DNA from 3 places in the Rhizobium sp. H4 genome. Region 3 is predicted to be linked to each of the others. Evidence: predicted binding sites of a transcription regulator. Region 3 holds the regulator's gene; each other region holds the start of a gene.
The links. The regulator LexA, encoded in region 3, represses DNA repair genes until DNA is damaged. The targets are predictions, from matches to a motif close to TGTTCNNNNTGTGTTCNG.

Region 1 (4,230 bases), 150 kb from region 3:
GCATTTGACGTATTTCTTGTTCCAGTCGATGCCGAGCTCGGACATGCCGTAAAGGATGCGCCGGTGCACGGGCTTCAGGCCGTCGCGCACGTCGGGCAGCGCGCGGCTGACGATGACGCTCATCGCGTAATCGAGATACGACCGCTGCATTTCCTCCATGATGGAGATGGGCTCGATGCCTGGCGGGAGCTTCCCGCCGCCGGGGGGTGTTTGCTCAGTCAAAACAGATCACGATCTCTTCTAGAATCACTTGAAGATTTATAGCGGAAAGCCTGTTGCCGCGCCAATTTCCGAGCGCGTTTTGAACAGGCTTTTGCGGCCGAAAAAGGGTAAAGCACGGGACTTGTGCGGCCGGACCGGACAAATCCGCAGCGGCCGCCCGCGGCATATTTGCCAAATCCAAATCCCCGCTTCACAATCGTAGAAAATCACGCACCCATATGGGCTTTCGGAGAGACGATGGCAAGCGCCGACCAGTTGATCAACGCCTTCACGACGCTTCTCGTCACCATCGATCCGCCCGGGCTCGCCCCGATCTTCCTGGGACTGACGACCGGCATGAGTCGGAGCCAGCGAACCCAGGTAGCGCTACGCGGCTCAACGATCGCCTTCATCATCCTCGCCGTCTTCGCCCTGTTCGGCTCAAGCGTTCTCGGCGTGCTCGGTATTTCGATCGGCGCCTTCCGCATCGCCGGCGGGCTGCTGCTCTTCTGGATCGCCTTCGAAATGGTGTTCGAGCGGCGCCAGGAGCGGAAGGAGAAAGCCAGCGAGGCAGCTGTCACCAAGGACCATATCGAGAATATCGCCGTCTTCCCCCTCGCCTTGCCGCTGATCGCCGGCCCGGGTGCGATCTCGGCGACAATCCTATTGGCCGGCACGCTGCCGACCTCGGTGGAAAAGGCCCAGCTGATCGCCGTCATCGCCGCCAACCTACTGCTGACACTGCTCATGCTGCTGATTGCCGACAGGCTCGACCGTTTCCTCGGCGTCACCGGGCGGGCGATCCTGACACGGCTCCTCGGCGTCATCCTTGCCGCCCTTGCAGTACAGTTCGTCGTCGACGGCGCGAAGGCAGCGCTTAATCTGATCAGCGCGACGCCGCACTGAACAGCGCGAGAGCAAACAAAAAGAGCATGACGCCGTCAAAGGCATCATGCTCTCGGATCTTCTTCAAGCCGGGATAGGCGGCCGATCAGAACGGGATGTCGTCGTCGAGATCGCGCGAGAAGTTGCCGCCACCACCGCGGTTCGACGATGGGGACGAAGCCGGGGCGCCGTAATCGTCGCCGTAATCATTATTGCTGCTGCCGCCGCGGCTGCCGCCGAAACCGGAGCTCGCACCACCACCGTCGCCGCGGCCGTCGAGCATGGTCAGCGTCGAGCTGAAGCCCTGCAGCACCACTTCCGTCGAATAACGGTCCTGGCCCTGCTGGTCCTGCCATTTGCGGGTCTGCAGCTGGCCTTCGATATAAAGCTTGGCGCCCTTCTTCACATATTGCTCGACCACCTTGCAGAGGCCTTCGTTGAAGACGACGACAGTATGCCATTCGGTCTTTTCGCGGCGTTCGCCGGAATTGCGATCACGCCAGGTCTCCGAGGTCGCGATACGAAGATTGGCGATCGGCCGGCCGTCCTGAGTGCGGCGGATTTCGGGGTCTGCACCCACGTTTCCAACCAGAATTACCTTGTTCACGCTACCAGCCATCTTCTCACCCTGCCTGCCGCCCTGCCCGGCGGCGTTTCAATCGATCGGCGCACCTTAAACCATCACGGACCGCCGATGCGCATGGGCGGCATTTAATCCACATGTTTATCCATCAGAAAGCCGCATGCATTCATCAGGAAATTTGTTCTTTATTTGTTCTAGTTTATCCGTATCATCCTGTCAACAGAATCGAAAACCTTGAACCTTCCCGGATATTCAGCCTCGACTCGCCCGCCGGCATCACTAAATAAGGGCTGTTATCCAGAAAACCAAAGCAGAGACGATGAGCGAACTGAAGACGATCTCCATCCGCGGCGCGCGCGAGCACAATCTGAAGAGCATCGATCTCGATCTGCCGCGCAACAAGCTGATCGTCATGACCGGTCTTTCTGGCTCGGGCAAATCCTCGCTCGCCTTCGACACGATCTATGCCGAGGGCCAGCGGCGCTATGTCGAAAGCCTGTCGGCCTATGCCCGGCAGTTCCTCGAAATGATGCAGAAGCCCGATGTCGACCAGATCGACGGGCTGTCGCCGGCCATTTCGATCGAGCAGAAGACCACCTCGCGAAACCCGCGCTCGACCGTCGGCACCGTCACCGAGATCTACGACTATATGCGCCTGCTCTTTGCCCGCGTCGGCGTTCCCTATTCGCCGGCGACCGGCCTGCCGATCGAGAGCCAGACCGTCAGCCAGATGGTCGACCGCATCCTCGCTTTCGGCGAAGGCACCCGTCTTTATATTCTCGCGCCGCTGGTGCGCGGGCGCAAGGGCGAATACAAGAAGGAACTGGCGGAGCTGATGAAGAAGGGCTTCCAGCGCGTCAAGGTGGACGGCCAGTTCTACGAAATCGCCGAGGCGCCTGTTCTCGACAAGAAATACAAGCACGACATCGACGTGGTGGTCGACCGCATCGTCGTGCGCTCCGATGTTTCGGCGCGGCTGGCCGACAGCCTGGAGACGTGCCTGAAGCTCGCCGACGGGCTGGCGGTCGCCGAATTCGCCGACAAGCCGCTGCCGCCGGAAGAGACCTCGGCTGGCGGATCGGCCAACAAGTCGCTGAACGAGACGCATGAGCGCGTGCTGTTTTCCGAAAAATTCGCCTGCCCGGTCTCCGGCTTCACCATTCCGGAAATCGAACCTCGGCTCTTTTCGTTCAACAATCCCTTCGGCGCCTGCCCGACCTGCGACGGCCTCGGCGCTCAGCAGAAGATCGACCCCGATCTGATCGTACCCGAGCCGGAGCGGACGCTGCGCGACGGGGCGATCGCGCCCTGGGCGAAGTCGACGTCGCCTTATTATAATCAGACGCTGGAAGCGCTCGGAAAACATTACGGCTTCAAGCTCGGCACCCGCTGGAACGATCTTTCCGCAGAGGCCAAGGACGTCATCCTCAACGGCACCGACGACAAGATCGAGTTCCACTACGCCGACGGCGCGCGCTCCTATACCACCCACAAGAATTTCGAAGGCATCATCACCAATCTCGAGCGCCGCTGGAAAGAAACCGATTCCGCCTGGGCGCGCGAGGATATCGAGCGCTTCATGTCGGCAGCCCCCTGCCCGGCCTGCAACGGCTATCGCCTGAAACCCGAAGCGCTGGCTGTGAAGATCAACAGGCTGCATATCGGCGAAGTCACTGAGATGTCGATCCGTGTCGCGCGCGACTGGTTCGAGACGCTGCCAGCCAGCTTCAACGCCAAGCAGAACGAGATCGCCGTGCGCATCCTCAAGGAGATCCGCGACCGGCTGCGCTTTTTGAACGATGTCGGTCTGGAATATCTCAGCCTGTCGCGCAATTCCGGCACGCTGTCGGGCGGCGAGAGCCAGCGCATCCGGCTTGCCTCGCAGATCGGCTCGGGGCTGACGGGCGTGCTCTACGTGCTCGATGAGCCGTCGATCGGCCTGCATCAGCGCGACAATGCCCGGCTGCTCGACACGCTGAAGCACCTGCGCGATATCGGCAACACGGTCATCGTCGTCGAGCATGACGAGGATGCGATCCTGACGGCCGACGACGTCGTCGACATCGGCCCGGCGGCCGGTATCCATGGCGGTCAGGTCATCGCCCATGGCACGCCGCAGGATATCATGGATAATCCGAAGTCGCTGACTGGCAAATATCTCTCTGGCGAACTCGGCGTGCCGGTTCCCGACCAGCGCCGCAAGCCGAAGAAGGGTCGCGAGATCAAGGTCGTCGGCGCGCGCGGCAACAATCTGAAGAATGTCACGGCCTCGATCCCGCTCGGCGTCTTTACGGCGGTGACCGGCGTTTCCGGCGGCGGCAAGTCCACCTTCCTGATCGAGACGCTGTATAAATCGGCGGCGCGCCGCGTCATGGGTGCGCGCGAAATCCCTGCCGACCACGACCGGATCGACGGTTTCGAGCATATCGACAAAGTGATCGACATCGACCAGTCGCCGATCGGCCGCACGCCGCGCTCGAACCCGGCGACCTATACCGGCGCCTTCACGCCGATCCGCGACTGGTTCGCCGGCTTGCCGGAAGCCAAGGCGCGCGGTTATC
Region 2 (4,230 bases), on a different contig from region 3:
ATCGGCCTTGATGAATTCCAGATAACGCTTCTCGACATCGTCGGGAAACTGCTCGCGACGGATCGCCTGTTCCAGCACATACATCAGATGGACGGGATCAGCGCCGATATCCGTGGTGTCGTGATTGAAGGTGGAGGCGAGCACCTTGAAGGCGAAGCGGGTCGATATCCCGTCCATGCCTTCGTCTATGCCGGCAGCATCCCGGTATTCCTGAACGCTGCGGGCGCGCGGATCGCTTTCCTTCAGGCTTTCGCCGTCATAGGTGCGCATCTTCGAGAAGAAGGTCGAGTTCTCATGCTTGCGCAGGCGAGAAAGCACGGAGAAACGCGCCAGCATTTCGAGCGTTGCCGGTGCGCATGGTGCATCCGCCAGTTCGGATCCCTCGATCAGTTTCTCGTAGATTTTCTGTTCCTCCGTCACCCGGAGGCAATAGGGCACCTTGATCACGCAGATACGGTCGATGAAGGCCTCGTTGTTCTTGTTGGCCTTGAAGGTCTGCCATTCCGCCTCGTTCGAATGCGCGAGGACGATGCCGGAGAAGGGTATGGCACCGATATTTTCGGAGCCGATATAGTTGCCCTCCTGCGTTGCCGTCAGCAGTGGATGCAGCATCTTGATCGGCGCCTTGAACATTTCGACGAATTCGAGAATGCCCTGGTTGGCGCGGTTGAGCCCGCCGGAATAGCTGTAGGCGTCGGGATCGTTCTGCGAGTAGGTTTCCAGCTTGCGAATATCGACCTTACCGACCAGCGAGGAAATGTCCTGGTTGTTCTCGTCGCCGGGCTCGGTCTTGGCGATCGCAATCTGGCGCAGCCGCGAAGGTTGTATCCTGACCACGCGGAATCGGGAAATATCGCCGCCGAAATCGTCAAGCCGCTTCAGGCACCAAGGGCTCATCAGCCCGTTCAGGCGCCGCAGCGGGATGCCATACTGCTCCTGGAGGAGCGAGCCCATCGTCTCAGGATCGAAGAGGTTGAGCGGGCTCTCGAACACGGGACTGATCTCGTCGCCCGCTTTCAGCACGTAGATCGGATGGACCTCCATCAACTGCTTCAGCCGCTCCGCCAGCGATGACTTGCCGCCGCCGACCGGGCCGAGCAGATAGAGAATCTGCTTGCGCTCCTCGAGTCCTTGCGCCGCGTGCCGGAAGAACGAAACAATGCGTTCGATGGTCTCTTCCATGCCGTGAAAGCCGGCAAACGCTGGATAGACCCTTATAGTCCGGTTCATGAAGATCCGGCCGAGGCGCGCATCCCTGGCGGTGTCGACCATCTGCGGCTCGCCTATGGCAGCTAGCAGGCGCTCCGTCGCATTCGCATAGGCGATCGGTTCTTTTTTACAGAGGTCGAGATATTCCGAAACCGAGATGTCGGTCTCGCGGCGCGCTTCATAACTGCGCGTGAACGCATCGAATACGGATTCACTCAGCATGGGACCTCCATTAAGGTTATGCCGCAGGCTCTAAGCCGTATAACCATCGAGATGGCCACGGCGTTCCTAAGAATCAATAGTTTCGTAGGTATATTCGACGCTCACCGGCTGTTTGTGGCAATGCACAAAAAATTGCATGCACCGGTATTTTTTTACTCTACGAAACTGTTTCATATTGTAGTTGAGAAAAGGCCCATCGCGATATCAGCACATTTAGCGACGTGACATGACTGTCAAAAAGGTGTGCAATGGCGCCGGTGATTCGAGCTGCGGGAAATCGGCGGCCGACAAGCCCGGTCGGTACGGGTGGCGAATCGCGCTCTCTTCCTCCGACAGAATAGAACGGGCGCATCGTGACCACGCGCCCGCCCGCGCCGTCAGCCGTTGAACGCCTTTTCCAGCGCGGCGATATCGATCTTGACCATGCCGAGCATCACCTCGGTCACCCGCCTCGCCCGCTCGCGATCGCTGTCAGCGACCATTTCCGAAAGCACCCGCGGCACAATCTGCCAGGAAAGACCCCAGCGATCCTTCAGCCAGCCGCAAGCCTCAGGCGTGCCGCCATTGGCGAGAAAAGCATCCCAGACCCGATCGATCTCGGCTTGGCTTTCCAGCAAAACCGCGATCGAGAAGGAGTGATTGAAGCTGTCGAGCGGGCCGGCCTTCATCGCCAGGAAAGCCTGGTCGCCGAGGGTGAACTCGATCAGCTCGACGCTGCCGGGAGGACCGCTCGGCGTTTCCGCCGGCAATATAGTCGTGCGGCCGATCCTGGAATCGGGGATGATGGATATGTAGAATTCGACAGCTTCGCGCGCTTGCTCCGCGAACCAGAGATTTGAGATGACCTTCGGCATGAAACTTCCTCCTGATGGCTTGTCGGCGGGATGATCCGGATCGTTGTTCGATGATCCAAGGACGTCGATCCGGCGCCGGCACCGACAGCTGCCGCAGAAATTTTTCGGCAGTCGCCGCGGTCCCAGCCGCCACATTCCGATCCGTTGCCGCAGTGCCGTGGCGGCGAACCGCCTGGGATCGCGGCAGTCCGGGAATGAAAGCAGAACATCTTTTCTGGTCTTTCCCTCCCGAATCACTACATTACGCGCCATGAGCAATAGTTTCGACGACATCCCCTTCTTCGACGAAGAGCCGGGCGAAATGGCGCGCAAGCCGCAGCCGCCTGCCGCACCCGCCGGAAGGGCGCCCGCTGCCGGCGGCGGTATCGCCGCCCGCGCCATGGCGGCGCGAGACGGCGGCAAGCGACCGGATTACCTCGCGGGCCTCAATCCCGAACAGACGGAAGCCGTGGAAACCTTGGAAGGTCCGGTTCTCGTCCTCGCTGGCGCCGGCACCGGCAAGACACGAGTACTGACCACGCGCATCGCCCACATCCTCAATACCGGCCGCGCCTTCCCATCGCAGATTCTCGCCGTCACCTTCACCAACAAGGCCGCCCGCGAGATGAAGGAGCGCATCGCGCTCCTCGTCGGCGGCGCCGTCGAGGGCATGCCCTGGCTCGGCACCTTCCATTCGATCGGCGTCAAGCTTCTGCGCCGTCACGCCGAACTCGTCGGCCTCAGCTCCGATTTCACCATTCTCGACACCGACGACGTCGTCCGCCTGATCAAGCAGCTGATCCAGGCCGAAGGTCTTGACGACAAGCGCTGGCCGGCCAAGCAGTTCGCCGGCATGATCGACACCTGGAAGAACAAGGGTCTCGGCCCGGCCGATATTCCCGAAGGCGACGCGCGTGCCTTCGCCAATGGCCGCGGCCGTGATCTCTATTTCGCCTATCAGGCGCGCCTGTCGACGCTCAACGCCTGCGATTTCGGCGATCTGCTGATGCATCCGATCGCGATCTTCCGCAAGAACCCGGATCTCCTCAAGGAATATCACGGCCGCTTCCGTTATATCCTCGTCGACGAGTATCAGGACACCAATACCGCACAATATATGTGGCTGAGGCTACTTGCCCAGCGCAGCAAGGGCGAGCCCCAGAATGTCTGCTGCGTCGGCGACGATGACCAGTCCATCTACGGCTGGCGCGGCGCCGAGGTCGACAATATCCTGCGCTTCGAGAAGGATTTCCCCGGCGCCAAGGTGATCAAGCTCGAGCGCAATTATCGCTCGACCGAACATATCCTCGGTGCGGCCGCCCATCTGATCGCCCATAATGAAGGCCGCCTGGGCAAGACGCTGTTCACCGACCGCGCCGATCCCGACGACGTCAAGGTGCAGGTCCACGCCTCCTGGGATTCGGAGGAGGAAGCCCGCGCCATCGGCGAAGAGATCGAGCAGCTCCAGCGGGGCAAGCATCTGCTGAACGACATGGCGATCCTCGTGCGCGCCTCCTTCCAGATGCGTGAGTTCGAAGACCGCTTCGTCACCCTCGGCCTCAATTACCGGGTCATCGGCGGCCCGCGCTTCTACGAGCGCTTGGAAATCCGCGATGCCATGGCCTATTTCCGCCTGGTCGCCCAACCGGCCGACGACTTGGCTTTCGAGCGCATCATCAACACGCCGAAGCGCGGCCTCGGCGATACGACGGTGCGCGCCCTGCATGATTATGCGCGTGCCCGCGATATCCCGATGCTGGCGGCGGCCGCCGACATGATCGAGACCGACGAACTGAAGCCGAAGGCACGCAAGGCTCTCTTCGACGTGATTCAATCTTTCCGCCGATGGCAGGAACTGCTTGAAAACACGCCGCATACCGAACTTGCCGAGCAGATCCTCGAAGAGTCCGGCTATACCGACATGTGGAAGAACGACAAGAGCGCCGAAGCGCCCGGCCGCCTCGAA
Region 3 (4,230 bases):
CCCGTCGCCACGGCTGCGCGCGCCAGCGTTTCGACGAATTCGCGCTGGCCGCCGGAGGACTCGCCCTGCCCGCCGGGCTGGGCGACGGAATGGGTCGCATCGAAAATGACGGGCGCGCCCATCGCCGCCATGATCGGCAGCGAGCGCATGTCGGAAACCAGCGTGTTGTAGCCGAAGGAGGCGCCGCGCTCGCACAGCAGCACGTTCGGATTGCCGCTGGCATTGAGCTTCTTCAGGACATTCTTCATGTCCCAGGGGGCGAGGAACTGGCCCTTCTTGACGTTGACGACGCGGCCCGTCTTGGCGGCAGCGATCAGAAGATCCGTCTGGCGGCATAGGAAGGCGGGGATCTGCAGAACGTCGATCACCTCCGCCACCTCGGCGCATTGCTCGGCGGTGTGGACGTCGGTCAGGACGGGAAAGCCGAATTCCCGCTTCAGGTCGGCGAAGACCTGCATGCCCTTTTCAAGCCCGATGCCGCGCTCGGCCGAGAGTGAGGTGCGGTTCGCCTTATCGAAGGAACTCTTATAGACGAGGCCGATGCCGAGCTTTGCGCAGAGATCTTTCAGCGTGCCGGCGACCATGAAAGCGTGATCACGGCTCTCCATCTGGCAGGGGCCGGCAATCAGCGACAGGCGGCCGGTATTGGAAAAGGTGACCTGGCCTTCGCCTTCGCCGATCTTGACCTCGGAATTTGTATCAGTGCTCATCGTGGTTCCTCGAAGGCAAAAAGCGCGCCCTGCCCGGGCGTGGGCTTCACCAGAATGCGATTGTTCTTGCGTGTGTATGTCACTCCGTTAGCAGCCAAATGCGCTTCTGTCACGGCAAGATCGGTAACGGTGAAGAGGATTGCCCGGCCGCGCAGACCACGATCGGCGGAGGAGACGACAGGCTCGAAATAGGCCTCCAGCCCTTCCGGCGTCATCAGGCTGATCTTGGCATTCGATGCCGCGATATTCATGCCGAAACCGGTTTTTTCCACCGCCGTTTGCCCGACGGCAAGACCAACGAAGGCGGCAAACGCAGCCGGCTCCGGCGCACAAAGCGCGATCTCGGCAAGGCCCGTCACGCCGTTGGCATGCGCCTCCAGCGCCGCGCGGTCGGCCGGGAACGAATTGATGCGCTGACAGGTGAAGAGAAAGAAGTCGGGCGCGCGCAGATCGCTTGAAAAGGCCAGTTTGAAGCTGCCGACGCTTTCCGAACCGTCCGGCATTCGCATCGGCCGGCTGAACTGCAACATCTCGCCGGCGCTCGCGCCGTTGCCGACGAATCGCCGATGATCGAGGCCGGCATCCTCGGTGAGGAAGGCCAGCGCCGAAAGGCCCTCCTCGCCGCAGCGGAAGCGGAAGGCACGATTGCGGGCGACGAAGACATTCCCCTGACGGGCCGCCGCCTCGCTCTCCTCGACGCTCGCCACGCCGAGCGGCTCGATATAGGTCTTGTCGGCGAAAAAGACGCAGGCATTTTCCGTTCCGAACGGATGGCGCGCATCGGCGGCGACGGTAAAGCCGAGCTTGCCGAGCCTTTCGCGCGCCAGATCGATATTGACGACGGGCAGCACGACATGATCCAGCGGGTGCGGCTTGGCGGAATGTGCGATCATAGGATCCCTCCTGACACGTCAAAGAGATGTGCGACAGCCCCATTCCCAATGCAAGACATGTGCGCCAATCCGGCGAATGAAAATAAAAATCTCGACGAGTTGGCGCGAAGTTTTACGGAAATTTAGCTACTTGCGGAACACATATGGAACATATAGTGTCCGTTCTGGATTTGTTTCAATCAGGGGTCTGACGTCGATGCTCACGCGCAAACAACAGGAGCTTCTCCTTTTCATTCATGAGCGCATGAAGGAATCCGGCGTTCCTCCCTCTTTCGACGAGATGAAGGATGCCCTGGATCTGGCCTCGAAATCCGGCATTCATCGCCTGATCACGGCGCTGGAGGAACGTGGTTTCATTCGCCGCCTACCGAACCGGGCCCGGGCCTTGGAAGTGATCAAGCTGCCGGAGGCCTATAGCCCCAGTCTTCAGCCGCGCCGCGGTTTTTCACCGAGCGTTATCGAAGGCAGCCTCGGCAAGCCCCAGCCGGTCGCCGCCCCCGCTGCCGCAAAGCCGATCGCCGACAACGGCAGCTCTGTCTCCGTGCCGGTCATGGGCCGGATCGCCGCCGGCGTTCCGATCTCGGCTATCCAGAACAATACGCACGACATCGTCGTTCCTGCGGATATGCTCGGCTCGGGCGAACATTACGCGCTGGAGGTCAAGGGCGATTCGATGATCGACGCCGGGATCTTCGACGGCGACACCGTGATTATCCGCAACGGCAGCACCGCAAGCCCTGGCGATATCGTCGTTGCGCTGGTCGACGACGAGGAAGCGACGCTGAAACGCTTTCGCCGCAAGGGCGCCTCGATCGCCCTCGAAGCCGCCAACCCGGCTTACGAGACCCGCATCTTCGGGCCTGACCGGGTCAAGGTGCAGGGCAAGCTGGTCGGCCTCATTCGCCGTTATCACTGACAGCCAACGGAGCTGATTCGGTAAAAGCGTCTTTGCGCCAATCATAGGCGCGATGGCGCATCCATGGACGCGACAAGGCATCGAATGCGGTTGCGACCTCGAGGCCTGTCTGCGCAAAACGCAATTCGACGGAACCGGTCCTGCGCAGCGTCTCGCCGGTGAAGAGTGTCGCACCCGAGTGGCAGCGGTCGAAACGCAGGCGCACCGCGGTCACGACAATCTCGCTGGCGTCGCAGGCCGGGCCGAGATAGGCGGCATTGTCGATGACGGCGACGACATGGCCATTGCCGAGCCTGGCGATACACCAGGCTTTCTTGACGCAGGAAAAACGATTTGCCTCACCGCCGGCTGCGGCGGCCACCATTGCCGTCCTCGCCTCATTCTGCTGATCGCGGGAAAGCCTGAGGCGGCGGTCCTCACCCTGCGGCGGGATGGCAGGGCCATCCAGCATCTTCGGCGGGTGGTGCGTCGGCAGGACCAGCGCTCTCTGCCACTGGTCGAAGATGAAGTCCGGCGGGTTTTCACGGTTGGAAGCCATTGCCGCCGTCGCGACGAGCGCGACCAGACCACCATCCTCGGAAATCACCAGATCCGGCGGTCGGGAACCCGGCAGGATCAGCACGATAAGCGTCGAGACGGCGAGGATCGATGTGCCGGCATGGCGCAATCGGGTGCGGAGCAGCGTCAGCAGCAGAAAGCCTGCCACGGCGACGGCGAAATACCAGGCGGGCAAACGGCCGAGGTCGATATCGCCGCCCCAGCCGGACACCGTCTTGGCGACCGCAATCACCAGATCGAGGCCGAAGCCGACCACAGTCCAGAGCGGAGCGTCCAGGCCGAACGGCATGAGCAACATCGCCAGCAGCCCGGCCGGCATGACGATGAAGGAGATGATCGGCATCGTCGCAAGGTTCGCCGGCAGGCCATAAGCTGTCAGGCGATGAAAATGCTCGACCGCAAACAGCGCCGTGGAAAAGCCGCCGATCAGCGAGGTCAGGAAGACGCCGCCGAAGAAACCGGCGACCGCCACGACCGGCCGCAGGACCGGCAGCTTCAGCAACGGGTTTTCCCGGACGCGCCGGTCCTTCCACAGCTGATAGCCCGATACCAGTGCCAAAGTCGCGGCAAAGGACATCTGGAAGCTCGGACCCAGGACTTCGGAGGGTGAAATGGCGATGATGATGAGCGCCGAGAGAACGACATTGCGCAGGCTGATCGACGGCCGGTCGAAGAAGACGGCAATCAGCATGATCGCCATCATGATGAAGGCGCGTTCGGCCGAAACCCCGAATCCTGAGATCAGGAAGTAGGCTGTAACGGCGACGAGTGCGCCGGCGGCGGCGATCTTCTTTGTCGGATAGGCTTGAGCGACACCCGGAACGAGGCTGAGCAGCATCCGGAAACCGACGAAGAAGATGCCGGCCGACAACGCCATGTTAAGGCCCGAGATCGCCACGATATGAGCAAGGCCGGACTGACGCAGCGCCTCCGTCGTTTCCTTCGAGATGGCGCGCCGCTCGTCGGTCACGAGAGCAGCGGCAAAAGCGCCCGTGTCGCCGGGCAGAATAGAGCGTATACGATCGCCGATGCCGCTGCGCAGCCGGTAAAGCCGTTCGAGCAGAGCGTCGGATGTCGATCTCGCAGCCTGCGGGCCCGCCTGCACATCGACTTTCTCGGGCGCACCGTAGAAGAAGCCGTTGGCGCCGATGCC

Region 1: the regulator LexA is predicted to act here: its motif matches at 1,849-1,866, upstream of uvrA (excinuclease ABC subunit UvrA).
Region 2: the regulator LexA is predicted to act here: its motif matches at 2,476-2,493, upstream of C4N04_RS02950 (UvrD-helicase domain-containing protein).

Annotation. Positions count from the first base shown of each region.
Region 1 covers NZ_PSOW01000003.1:356,577-360,806, reverse strand. Annotated here, with positions in the region: gene gyrA (DNA gyrase subunit A) at 1-222, opposite strand, end outside; gene C4N04_RS06660 (MarC family protein) at 460-1,107, shown strand; gene C4N04_RS06655 (single-stranded DNA-binding protein) at 1,193-1,705, opposite strand; gene uvrA (excinuclease ABC subunit UvrA) at 1,989-4,230, shown strand, end outside.
Region 2 covers NZ_PSOW01000002.1:39,520-43,749, forward strand. Annotated here, with positions in the region: gene C4N04_RS02935 (PrkA family serine protein kinase) at 1-1,431, opposite strand, end outside; gene C4N04_RS02945 (VOC family protein) at 1,809-2,285, opposite strand; gene C4N04_RS02950 (UvrD-helicase domain-containing protein) at 2,536-4,230, shown strand, end outside.
Region 3 covers NZ_PSOW01000003.1:210,588-214,817, reverse strand. Annotated here, with positions in the region: gene kdsA (3-deoxy-8-phosphooctulonate synthase) at 1-710, opposite strand, end outside; gene C4N04_RS05960 (VOC family protein) at 707-1,603, opposite strand; gene lexA (transcriptional repressor LexA) at 1,800-2,519, shown strand; gene C4N04_RS05950 (ComEC/Rec2 family competence protein) at 2,500-4,230, opposite strand, start outside.